2 regions of the Pantoea sp. S-LA4 genome follow, and region 2 is predicted to be linked to the other one. Evidence: predicted binding sites of a transcription regulator. Region 2 holds the regulator's gene; the other holds the start of a gene.
What was found. Region 2 encodes CRP, which controls carbon source genes, mostly activating them, when cyclic AMP is high. Its sites were predicted from a motif close to ATGTGANNNNNNTCACAT; they were not measured.
Positions count from the first base shown of each region.

Region 1: a site for CRP is predicted at 4,183-4,200, ahead of cdd (cytidine deaminase). Genes of this name have one in related genera too.

Region 1 is NZ_JBTLRC010000002.1:2,407,011-2,413,471, forward strand. It holds gene apbC (iron-sulfur cluster carrier protein ApbC) at 1-629, opposite strand, end outside; gene metG (methionine--tRNA ligase) at 807-2,840, shown strand; gene ACX3P5_RS12120 (CidA/LrgA family protein) at 3,051-3,443, shown strand; gene ACX3P5_RS12125 (CidB/LrgB family autolysis modulator) at 3,436-4,128, shown strand; gene cdd (cytidine deaminase) at 4,249-5,139, shown strand; gene ACX3P5_RS12135 (NAD-dependent malic enzyme) at 5,410-6,461, shown strand, end outside.
Region 2 is NZ_JBTLRC010000002.1:3,396,671-3,403,131, forward strand. It holds gene ACX3P5_RS16870 (LacI family DNA-binding transcriptional regulator) at 154-1,134, shown strand; gene ACX3P5_RS16875 (LysE family translocator) at 1,136-1,738, opposite strand; gene ACX3P5_RS16880 (hydrolase) at 1,799-2,815, shown strand; gene ACX3P5_RS16885 (YheU family protein) at 2,820-3,038, shown strand; gene ACX3P5_RS16890 (phosphoribulokinase) at 3,100-3,969, shown strand; gene ACX3P5_RS16895 (OsmC family protein) at 3,997-4,401, opposite strand; gene crp (cAMP-activated global transcriptional regulator CRP) at 4,705-5,337, shown strand; gene ACX3P5_RS16905 (YccS/YhfK family putative transporter) at 5,395-6,461, shown strand, end outside.

The sequences.
Region 1 (6,461 bases), 990 kb from region 2:
TTGAGCAGCTGCATCAGCGCTTTGCTGGCCATCGGGCCGCGCCACACCATCGCGTTATCGTCCGTTACCAGATAGCCGATTGAGTTAGTGGCCAGCCCGTGCGCCATAATCGGTGCCATATGGGTCCCATCGGGCGAGGTGGGCCGCTCGTGTTCGGTGCCGAGCATATTCGGCACCGACGGGCCATAAATATCGGCGTCGAGGATGCCGACGCGCGCGCCTTCGGCGGCCAGCGCCAGCGCCATATTGACAGCGGTGCTGGATTTGCCCACGCCGCCTTTGCCGGAGCTGACGGCAATAATATTTTTCACGCCGTTAACGCCCGGCTGATTTTTCACCCGCTTCAGGGTGGCGATATCGTGGCTTAAACGCCAGTCAATGGCGCGCGTGCCGGTCAGGCGCAGCAGCTCCGCGCTGGTTTCAGCTTTCAGTTCTTCAAAGGCGCTGGCCCAGGCAAACGGCATAATCAGTTCGATATGCAGTTTGCCGTCGAGCTGCGCCACATGATGTAACGCTTTCAGCGCGGTGAGATTCTGTTGAAGCGTCGGATGCTCAAAGCCTCTCAGCACGCCAACCACGATGGCGCGCAGGGCTTCAGGCGTATGCGGTTCCCGGGATTGTGCTGTCATCCCCCACTCCTTTTTTCTGCTGTTCTTACGCTGTGCTTCAGCGATGTATTGTCAATGATATCAGATGGCCAGGGTTTCGCGGCGACTGGCGGTGGCGAATCCCTTGTGTTTACGCCAGCGGAGCCTTCGGTTACCATCTAAGCCCGTTTTTTCAATCAACAGAAAGCTACGCAAACTATGACTCAAGTCGCTAAAAAAATTCTGGTAACCTGCGCGCTGCCTTACGCGAACGGATCAATCCATCTCGGCCACATGCTCGAGCATATTCAGGCAGACATTTGGGTGCGTTACCAGCGAATGCGTGGCAATCAGGTTTACTTCATCTGCGCCGATGACGCGCACGGCACGCCGATCATGCTGAAAGCGCAGCAGCTTGGCATCGCGCCGGAGCAGATGATTGCTGAAATGAAACAGGAGCACGAGGCGGATTTTGCCGGTTTCAACGTCAGCTATGACAACTATCACTCAACGCACGGTGACGAGAACCGCCAGCTCTCGGCGCTGATTTACGGCCGCCTGAAAGAGAACGGTTTCATTAAGAACCGCACCATTTCTCAGCTCTACGATCCGGAAAAAGGGATGTTCCTGCCGGACCGTTTTGTTAAAGGCACCTGCCCGAAATGTAAATCTGCCGATCAGTATGGTGATAACTGTGAAGTCTGCGGTGCAACCTACAGCCCGACCGAACTGATTGATCCGAAGTCAGTGGTCTCCGGTGCGACGCCGGTGCTGCGCGACTCTGAACACTTCTTCTTTGATCTGCCATCGTTCAGCGCCATGCTGCAGGCCTGGACCCGTTCCGGTGCGTTGCAGGATCAGGTCGCCAATAAGATGCAGGAGTGGTTCGAATCGGGTCTGCAACAGTGGGATATTTCGCGTGATGCGCCCTATTTCGGTTTCGAGATCCCGGATGCGCCAGGCAAATATTTCTACGTCTGGCTGGATGCGCCAATCGGCTACATGGGCTCGTTTAAGAACCTGTGTGACAAGCGTGGCGACATCGACTTTGATGAATTCTGGCGTAAAGACTCCACCACCGAGCTCTATCACTTTATCGGCAAAGATATCGTCTACTTCCACAGCCTGTTCTGGCCGGCAATGCTGGAAGGCAGCGACTTCCGCAAGCCGAATAACCTGTTTGTGCACGGTTATGTGACAGTGAACGGGGCCAAGATGTCGAAATCGCGCGGCACCTTTATTAAAGCCAGCACCTGGCTGCAGCATCTGGATGCCGACAGCCTGCGTTATTACTACGCAGCTAAGCTCTCGTCCCGCATCGACGACATCGACCTGAATCTGGAAGATTTCGTTCAGCGCGTGAATGCTGACATCGTGAATAAAGTGGTTAACCTGGCCTCACGTAACGCTGGCTTCATTACCAAACGCTTTGACGGCAAGCTGGCGGCTGAACTGGCCGATCCGGCGCTCTATCAAACCTTTGTGGATGCGTCAGAGAAGATTGGCGAAGCCTGGGCGAGCCGCGAGTACAGCCGCGCCATCCGTGAAATCATGGCGCTGGCCGATCTGGCAAACCGCTACGTGGATGAGCAGGCACCGTGGGTGGTGGCGAAGCAGGAAGGCCGTGACGCCGATCTGCAGGCGATCTGCTCAATGGGGATTAACCTGTTCCGCGTGCTGATGACCTGGCTGAAGCCGGTGCTGCCGTCGCTGAGTGCGCGGGCAGAAGGCTTCCTTAACTGCGAACTGAGCTGGGATGCGATCCCGCAGCCGCTGCTGGATCACCAGGTCGCGCCGTTTAAAGCGCTCTACAGCCGCATTGAAATGGCGAAGGTTGAGGGGCTGATTGAGGCGTCGAAAGAAGATGCCGCCGCGGCCAGCGCGCCGGCAGCCAGCGGTCCGCTGGCGGATGCGCCAGTAGGTGACACCATCACCATCGACGATTTTGCCAAAGTCGATATGCGGGTGGCGCTGATTGAGCAGGCCGAGCTGGTTGAGGGCTCGGACAAGCTGCTGCGTCTGCAGCTCGACCTGGGTGGCGAGAAGCGTCAGATCTTCTCTGGCATCCGCGCGGCCTATCCCGATCCATCGGTGCTGGTCGGCAAGATGACCATCATCGTGGCTAACCTGGCTCCGCGAAAAATGCGCTTTGGCATCTCCGAAGGGATGGTGCTGTCAGCCGGTCCTGGCGGCAAAGATCTGTTTGTGCTGTCGGTAGACAGCGGTGCGGTACCGGGTATGCCGGTTAAGTAACCGCCCGCCATGATCTTTCCTTACTGCTGGCAACAGCAGTAGGGGAAGATCGTTTCTTCGCCCTCTTTTTCCTCACTCCTCGTTCCTCTTCTGTGTGGGTTTATCTTCTGCTCTGCGCCACCGATCGTCTGCCTGGTGCCTGTTATGTGATCGCTAGCACGCTAAGCGGTTAATGCGTATGATGAAGCTCAGTGAAAACAGGAGCCTGTCATGCTCACCGTGCTGTCTGTCTGCGGGCGCTACCTACGTGCCTTTATTATCATTTATCTCTGCTTATACAGTGGCAACGGCATCGCCTCGCTGCTGCCCATCACCATTCCTGGCAGTATTCTTGGAATGCTGATCCTGTTCGCCCTGCTGGCATCTCAAATCCTGCCGGTCAGCTGGGTAAAACCGGGCTGTCATCTGATCATTCGTTACATGGCGCTGCTGTTTGTGCCGATCAGCGTCGGCGTGATGAGCCACACCGATATTCTCAGCGCCCAGTTTGGTCCGATCGTCATCTCCTGCATCGTCAGTACCTTTGTGGTGCTGGCTGTGGTCGGCGTAAGCGCTCACCAGCTCCATAGCCGCCGCCCGGTGAGGGAGTCAGAGGATGAGTGATATCTGGTGGTCGCTGCCGCTGACGCTGGCGGCTTTCTTTCTGGCGCGCAAGCTGGCGCTAACCCTGAAAATCTCGCTGCTCAATCCGCTGCTGGTGGCGATGGCGATTATCATCCCGATCCTGCTGCTGTTGCAGCTGCCCTACTCGCGCTATTTTGCCGGCAGTCAGATTCTCAATCAGCTGCTGCAACCGGCGGTGGTGGCGCTGGCGCTGCCGCTGTATGAGCAGATGCATCAGATTCGCGCCCGCTGGAAGTCGATCATTGGCGTCTGTTTTATCGGCAGCCTGACGGCGATGGTGTCGGGCACCGCCATCGCCTTGTGGCTGGGTGCTACGCCGGAAATTGCCGCCACGATCATTCCCAAGTCGGTGACCACGCCGATTGCGATGGCGGTGGCCGGTTCGCTGCACGGCATTCCGGCGATCAGCGCGATCTGCGTGCTGATCGCCGGCGTGCTGGGCGCGGTATTCGGTCATATGCTGCTGAATCTGCTTGGCGTCAAATCTAAAGCGGCGCGCGGCCTGGCGATCGGCAACGCTTCTCATGCCCTTGGCACCGCCCGCGCCGCAGAACTTGATTATCAGGAAGGGGCATTCAGCTCACTGGCGCTGGTGATCTGCGGCATTATCACCTCACTGCTAGCCCCGATTATTTTTCCGGTTCTGCTGCACTGGTTTGGCTAAAACTTTGCGAGAGATCTCGCAAAGTTGAAACATGCAACACAGGTTGCATTGTCAGAGCGATGTGGATCACATATAAACCGATGACTGGCATATCGCCCTGCTGAATTTAATGAGGCTCTCATGCATTCACGTTTCCTCTCCGCCTTCGAGGCGTTGCCGTCAACTCTGCAAACGGCGCTGGCTCCGCTGCTGGACGCGCCTGACTTTCAGGCCGTGCTGAGCGCCGACCAGGTCGCGTCGCTGCAGCAACAGACTCAGATGGACGCCGATGCGCTGGCGCTGGCGCTGCTGCCACTGGCAGCGGCCTGTGCCGTAGCGACGGTGTCACACTTTAACGTCGGTGCTATCGCTCGTGGCGTCAGCGGTACCTGGTACTTCGGTGCCAACATGGAGTTTACCGGCACGCCGCTGCAACAGACGGTACACGCTGAGCAGAGTGCCATCACCCACGCCTGGCTGCGCGGTGAACGCCGGCTGGAGACCATCACGGTCAACTACACGCCGTGCGGCCACTGCCGTCAGTTTATGAATGAACTCAACAGCGGCACAGAGATTCGTATTTCGCTGCCGCAGCGCGCCATCAGCACCCTGGCGGATTACCTGCCTGATGCCTTTGGCCCGCGCGACCTCGACATCACCACGCTGCTGATGGACGCGGTCGATCACGGCTATCGTGCTGACGGCGATCCGCTGGTACAGGCTGCCGTTGCGGCGGCCAACGCCAGTCACGCGCCCTACAGCCAGTCACACAGCGGCGTGGCGCTGGAAACCGAATCCGGCACCATTGTGACCGGTCGCTATGCTGAGAACGCGGCGTTTAACCCCAGCTTTCCGCCGTTACAGGCCGCGCTGGTGCTGCTGAATATGCAGGGTGGACACAGCAGCCAGATAAAAAGAGCGGTGCTGGCAGAAGTCGAAAATGCCACGCTGAGCCAGTTTGCCGCCACGCAGGCCACATTACAGACCTTTGGTTGCAGTGAGCTGCTGGCTGTCAGATTGCACAAAGCATAACCGGCTGTCAGAAAGGCCACAGTTTTGTGACCTTTTATGAACAAATGCTGTACTTCTGTGGGAAATTTCATAGGATCTGGCGCCAGAATTCACGTCATGACAAATTACTCTGAATAATTCGGGTTGCAGGATAGCAGCAGGTACGTGAATGATTCGCAGCGGAAACTCGGCCGCTGCACTGCTCCTGCAGCCTGAGCTATAACGGGTAAGTAAACTGGCGCTACCTTTCCGGCGTGACGCCAGACAACACTGCAACCGGAGCATCACTGCATGGAACTCGACTACGAAAGTAAACGTCCGCTCTACATCCCTTACGCTGGCCCGATATTGCTGGAATTTCCCCTGCTCAACAAAGGCAGTGCCTTTAGCATCGAAGAACGCAACGAATTTAATCTCAATGGCCTGCTGCCGGAAGCGGTAGAGTCAATTGAAGAGCAGGCGCAGCGTGCCTGGCGTCAGTTCCAGGACTTCAAAAACAATAACGATAAGCACGTCTATCTGCGTAATATCCAGGACACCAACGAAACGCTGTTCTATCGCCTGCTGGATAACCATCTCGAAGAGATGATGCCGATTATCTATACCCCTACCGTCGGCGCTGCCTGTGAACACTTCTCTGAAATTTATCGCCGCGCACGCGGGGTCTTCATCTCTTACCCGAACCGCGACCGTATCGAAGATATGTTGCAGAACGCCACTAAACAGAACGTGAAAGTGATTGTGGTTACTGACGGTGAGCGCATTCTGGGTCTGGGTGACCAGGGCATCGGCGGTATGGGCATCCCGATCGGTAAACTGTCGCTTTACACCGCCTGTGGCGGTATCAGCCCGGCCTATACCCTGCCGGTGGTACTGGATGTCGGTACCAATAACCAGCAGTTGCTGAACGATCCGCTCTACATGGGCTGGCGTCACCCGCGTATTACCGGCGAAGAGTACGATGCTTTCGTTAACGAATTTATTCAGGCGGTAAAACGCCGCTGGCCGAAAGTGCTGTTGCAGTTCGAAGATTTCGCCCAGAAGAATGCCATGCCGTTACTTAACCGCTATCGTGATGAAGTCTGCTGCTTTAACGACGACATTCAGGGCACCGCCGCGGTCACCGTCGGGACACTGATCGCCGCCAGCCGCGCCGCCGGTAGCCGCCTGTGCGAACAGAAAGTGGTGTTCCTGGGCGCCGGTTCTGCCGGTTGTGGCATCGCGGAACAGATTATTGCGCAGATGAAATCGGAAGGTCTGAGCGATGAAGAAGCGCGCAGCCGGGTCATGATGGTGGATCGCTTTGGTCTGCTGACCGACAAGCTGCCTAACCTGCTCGATTT
Region 2 (6,461 bases):
AGAAATAAGTTCTTAGATCACTATCTGCATAACAAAGTCAAAAAGCGCAAATGCTGAAAAACAGCCGAGGCTCAAAAAATGTCAGGCGCTCACATTCGGCCTGTGTTATTGATATGCGTTCCTGTTTATTGTCTGCAAAGGTCTTTGTGTTCGATGTCGATTGAGAAAGTCGCTCAGCTGGCTGGCGTCTCTAAAGCCACGGTGTCGCGGGTTCTCAACGCCCATCCCGGCGTCAAACCCGATACGCGTGAGAAAGTGCTGTCGGCTATCGCCGCCTGTGACTACCAGCCCAATTTATTAGCCCGGCAGCTGCGCACCGCGCAAAGTCACATGTTGCTGGTGTTGATTTCCGATATCACCAACCCATTCTGCTCGCGCGTGGTACAGGGGATTGAGGCCGAAGCAGAGCTGCACGGCTATCACATCCTGCTCTGCCACTCTGCGTCGCAACTCCAGCGCGAAGCCGCCTACCTTACGCTGCTGACCGGCAAAGTGGTGGATGGCGTCATCACTATGGATGCGGCCTCGGGATTGCAGGATCTCCAGAACATCATCGCGGGCGCGCCCTGGGTGCAGTGCTCGGAGTTTGATCCCGCCATTCCGGCTTCCTCCGTCACCATTGATCATCTTGATGCGGCGCGCGATACCGTGCACTACCTGGCCGGCAAAGGCCGCAAACGCATCGGGCTGGTTAACGGGGATATGCGCTATCTCTATTCACATCACCGTGAACAGGGTTACCGTCAGGCGATAAGTGCGCTGGGACTTGAGTGGTCTGGTGTCGCCTACGCCAGCGATATCTCCACCGAAGCGGGCAGCCAGGCTTTGCAGCAGTTACTGGCGCTGCCGCAGCCGCCGGATGCGGTATTTGCGGTGTCAGATGTGCTGGCGGTAGGCGTGATTCATGCGGCGCTGGAGGCGGGACTGCGGGTGCCGGAAGATCTGGCGGTGGTCGGTTTTGACGGCATTCCATTTACCCGCAGCCTGAACCCGCCGCTGACCACCATCGAACAACCGATGTATCAGCTCGGGGCGCGAAGCGTGCAGCTGCTGTTGCAGAAAATTCGTCAGCCGCACGCGCCGGTGATCCGCGAGGTATTGCCCTGGAGGCGCGTCGAACGCGCCTCCAGTTAACTCAGTGCCAGATGAGCAGAACGCAGGCCGCCGTCAGCAGCCCCATTGAAATATTGAAGATTTTCCAGGCACGGCGGCTGCGTAAGATACGGCCAATCATCGCGCCGAAGCCCATCCAGATCAGCCCGGACACCAGATTGACGATAAACATGCCGAGACTGATCGCCATCACCGATTGACGATAGGCGTCGCCAGCCAGACTAAAGCTGGCGACCGCGCCCAGTGCCATCAGCCAGGCTTTGGGATTAATCAGCTGCAGTAAGCCACCCTGCCAGAACGGCATCGGTTTAACCGGCACCTGATCGGTATCCAGTTTTTCATAGCTGGCGGTGGCAATTTTCCAGGCCAGCCACAGCAGGTAGAGGCTACCGGCGATTTTCAGCACCAGATGCAGCGAGGGATAGAGCAGAATCAGCCCGCCGACGCCAAACGCCACCATCAGCAGCATCACCTGCATGCCGATCATGATGCCAATCATCAGGGGAAGCGTACGCAGAAAGCCAAAATTGGCGCCGCCTGCGGTAAGTAACATATTATTAGGGCCTGGCGTGATCGCGGCGACCCAAAGGAATCCTAACATCGACAAGAAAAGACTGAGTTCCATAGCAATCGGGTGCTCCTCACCCCCAGCAAGCAAAAAACCTATCGAAGCTAACAGTGTGATATGGATCAGACAAGCTTTTACCGAATGAAATTCACCGGACCCGACACCGATCAATTTATCCCGTTAGCGGGTCTGCGCAATGCCCATCTGCAAACGGTGTTGCCCCGTCTGTTGCGGCGGCAGATCAACGTCGATCCGCACTGGCAGCGTCTCGATCTGCCCGATGGCGATTTTGTCGATCTCGCCTGGAGTGAAGATCCGCAGCGGGCGCTGCATAAACCCCGGGTAGTGCTGTTTCACGGGCTGGAAGGCAGCTTCCACAGCCCCTATATCCACGGGCTGATGGCAATCTGCCGCGCGCGTGGCTGGCTGGCGGTGGTGATGCATTTCCGCGGCTGCAGCGGCGAACCTAACCGGCAGAACCGCATCTATCACTCCGGCGAAACCGAAGATGCGCGCTATTTCCTGCACTGGCTGCAATCCCGCTGGAGCCGGGTTCCGACCGTCGCGGTGGGCTTTTCACTGGGCGGCAATATGCTGGGTTGTCTGCTGGGCCAGCAGGGGTCGGATGCGCCGGTTGATGCCGGCGTCATTGTCTCTGCGCCGCTGATGCTGGAACCGTGCAGCATCAGACTGGAGCGCGGTTTCTCGCGCTTTTATCAATACTACCTGCTGGCCCAGCTAAAGAAGAATGCGCGGCGCAAACTGCACGCCTGGCCAGAAACCTTGCCGGTCAATCTGGCGCAACTGAAAGCGTTGCGGCGTCTGCGTGACTTCGATGATGCGATCACCGCTCGCGCCCACGGTTTTATCGATGCCGCTGATTACTATCGGCGTGCCAGCGCCCTGCCCTGGCTGAAACAGGTCGCTAAGCCGCTGCTGATCATTCATGCCAAAGATGACCCGTTCATGAGTGATGAGGTGATACCGCACAGCAGCCAATTATCTGCCACTATTACTTATCAGCTGACCCCACACGGCGGTCACGTTGGCTTTGTCGGCGGGACATTGCGCCAGCCCGAAATGTGGCTTGAACAGCGCATACCCCAATGGATGACCCCTTTTCTGGATACCTGACGTTGTGATTATTCCCTGGCAACAGGTCTCACCTGAGACCCTCGAAAATCTGATTGAAACCTTCGTGCTGCGTGAAGGCACCGACTACGGCGAGCAGGAGCGCAGCCTGAACGAAAAAGTGGCTGACGTCCGCCGCCAGCTGGAAACCGGTGAAGTGGTGCTGGTGTGGTCGGAGCTGCATGAATCGGTCAATATTATGCCGCGCAAAGAATTTCGCGGCTGATGCGCCGATCGGCAATTCATGGTAACAATGCCCATGGCCCGACCTCACAGGGAGCTTTTTTATGTCTGCACGCCATCCGATAATTGCCGTCACCGGTTCCAGCGGCGCGGGAACCACCACCACCAGCCTCGCGTTCCGTAAAATCTTTCAGCAGCTCGATCTGCACGCTGCCGAACTGGAAGGCGACAGTTTTCATCGCTTCACCCGGCCGGAAATGGATATGGCGATCCGCAAAGCGCGCGATCTGGGCCGTCATGTCAGTTACTTCGGTCCGGAAGCCAATGACTTTGGCCTGCTGGAGCAGAGCTTTAAACAGTATGGGCTCAACGGTGAGGGCCAGTCGCGTAAATACCTGCATACCTATGACGAAGCCGTTCCGTGGAATCAGGTACCCGGTACCTTTACGCCGTGGCAGCCGCTGCCGCAAAACACCGATATTCTGTTTTACGAAGGACTGCACGGCGGCGTGGTGACCGCCCAGCATAACGTGGCTGAGCATGTCGATTTACTGGTCGGCGTGGTACCAATTGTCAACCTGGAGTGGATTCAGAAGCTGGTGCGTGACACCAGCGAACGCGGCCATTCGCGGGAAGCGGTGATGGACTCGGTGGTGCGCTCGATGGAAGATTACATCAACTTCATTACGCCGCAGTTCTCGCGCACTCACCTTAACTTCCAGCGCGTGCCGACGGTGGATACCTCGAACCCGTTTGCCGCCCGTGCTATTCCGTCACTGGATGAGAGTTTCGTGGTGATCCACTTCCAGGCGCTGGACGATATCGACTTCCCTTACCTGCTGGCGATGCTGCAGGGATCGTTTATCTCGCACATTAATACGCTGGTGGTGCCGGGCGGAAAGATGGGGCTGGCGATGGAGTTGATCATGGGACCACTGGTGAAGCGACTGGTGGAAGGCAAGCGAATAGAATAAGAGGCCGCAGAGCGGCCCCCGCAGAGATCAGCGTTCGATCACTTCATAGCTGTGGGTAATGGTGACGCCTTTGCCCAGCATGATGGCAACCGAGCAATATTTTTCTGCAGAAAGATCCACCGCGCGTGAGACCGCTTTATCCTGGAGCGCTTTGCCGCTAACGATAAAGTGCAGGTTGATGTGCGTAAAGATTCGCGGCGCCTCTTCACGACGTTCTGAGGTCAGTTTCACTTCACAATCAGCCACATCGTTGCGGCCTTTTTGCAGAATTGAAACCACGTCGATGGCGCTACATCCGCCCGCCGCCATCAGCACCATCTCCATTGGGCTGGGCGCTTTATCACCCGAATTGCCATCCATTAATACCTGATGGCCGGACGACGACTCACCGAGGAATGTCAGCCCTTCTACCCATTTCACTCTTGCCTGCATGATTTTCGCTCCAGAATATGCGGTTTTGCCGTCAGAGTACGCTTTCGCCTGGTAAACAGCAATCCAGAGAAATCCGCTGTTAGCTGAAGCGAGACAACAGAAGACAGTCGGCAAAAGCTGTGCTACAAACAGTGCTGAAAATATTTTTCGTCACCCGATGGCGAAGCCGGGAAGAATGATGCGCACTGCGCCGAATGCAGCCCGAATAATTTCCTGTAAGGGAAACGCTTGAAGCTTTCATCGCCTGACAGGGAAAACTGCCCCCTGTATTTTGGGCACGATTACAACAGAGGATAATAGCGAATGGTTCTCGGCAAACCGCAAACAGACCCTACACTCGAATGGTTCCTGTCCCATTGCCATATTCACAAGTATCCATCCAAAAGTACGCTGATTCACCAAGGTGAAAAAGCAGAAACGCTTTACTACATCGTGAAAGGTTCCGTCGCGGTTCTGATTAAAGATGAAGAAGGCAAAGAGATGATTCTTTCTTACCTGAATCAGGGCGATTTTATTGGCGAGCTTGGCCTGTTCGAAGAAGGTCAGGAGCGCAGCGCCTGGGTACGTGCGAAAACCGCGTGCGAAGTGGCGGAGATTTCCTACAAGAAATTCCGTCAGCTGATCCAGGTTAACCCCGATATCCTGATGCGACTCTCGTCGCAGATGGCGCGTCGCCTGCAGGTTACGTCTGAAAAAGTGGGTAACCTCGCTTTCCTCGACGTCACCGGACGCATTGCTCAGACTCTGCTTAACCTGGCGAAGCAGCCAGATGCCATGACGCATCCCGACGGCATGCAAATTAAAATTACTCGTCAGGAAATTGGCCAAATCGTTGGTTGCTCACGTGAAACCGTGGGCCGTATTTTGAAGATGCTGGAAGATCAGAACCTGATCTCCGCACACGGCAAAACCATCGTCGTTTACGGCACCCGCTAATTCCTGTCACCCACGGCGTGATGGCAACATCGCGCCGTTATTGTTTGTGTTGGGCCGATGTGGCGTCGAATTATTTACCATCCTGAAGTCAATTACGCCTTGCGGCAAACGCTGGTGCTCTGTCTGCCAGTGGCGCTGGGCTGGCTGGCTGGCGACCTGCAAAAAGGTCTGCTGTTCTCGTTAGTCCCCGCCTGTTGCAATATCGCCGGTCTGGATACCCCGCATAAACGTTTCTTCAAACGCCTGATTGTTGGCGGCAGCCTGTTTGCGCTCGGCAGTTTTCTGATTCAGTGGCTGACGCTGCACGCGATTCCTTTGCCGCTGATTCTGTTCGCGATGCCGCTGCTGCTGGGCGTCACCGGTGAAATTAGCCCGTTGCACGGCCGTCTGTTGCCGGGCTCGCTGATCGCCGCCATCTTCACGCTGAGTCTGATTGGCCGTATGCCGATCTACGTACCGCCGCTGCTCTATATCGCCGGCACGCTGTGGTACGGGCTGTTTAACTGGTTCTGGTTCTGGCTGTGGAAAGAGCAGCCGATGCGCGAAAGCCTGAGCCTGATCTACCGTGAACTGGCCAACTATTGCGACGCCAAATATACCCTGCTGACCCAGCTGACCGATCCGGAAAAGGCCCTGCCACCGCTGCTGGCGCGTCAGCAAAAAGTGGTCGATCTGATCACCACCTGTTACCAGCAGATGCACATGCTGTCCGCCAGTCGGGATCACAGCCATAAGCGGCTGACCCGTGCTTTTCAGGTGGCGCTGGATCTGCAGGAACATATCTCGGTCAGCCTGCATCAGCCGGAAGAGGTGCAGAAACTGGTGGAGCAGAGCCATGCGGAAGCGGTGATCCGCTGGAATGCTCAGACCATCTCGGCCCGCTTACGGGTGCTGGCGGATAACATTCTCTATCACCAGTTACCCGATCGGTTTGGCATGGAGAAGCAGCTCGGCGCGCTGGAAAAAATTGCCCGCCAGCATCCTGATAATCCGGTGGGAAATTTCTGTCTTTATCACTTTAACCGCATCGCGCGGGTGCTGCGTACGCAAAAGCCGCTCTATCAGCGTGACCTGATGGCCGATCGCCAGCGCCGTCTGCCGCTGCTGCCGGCGCTGCGCAGTTA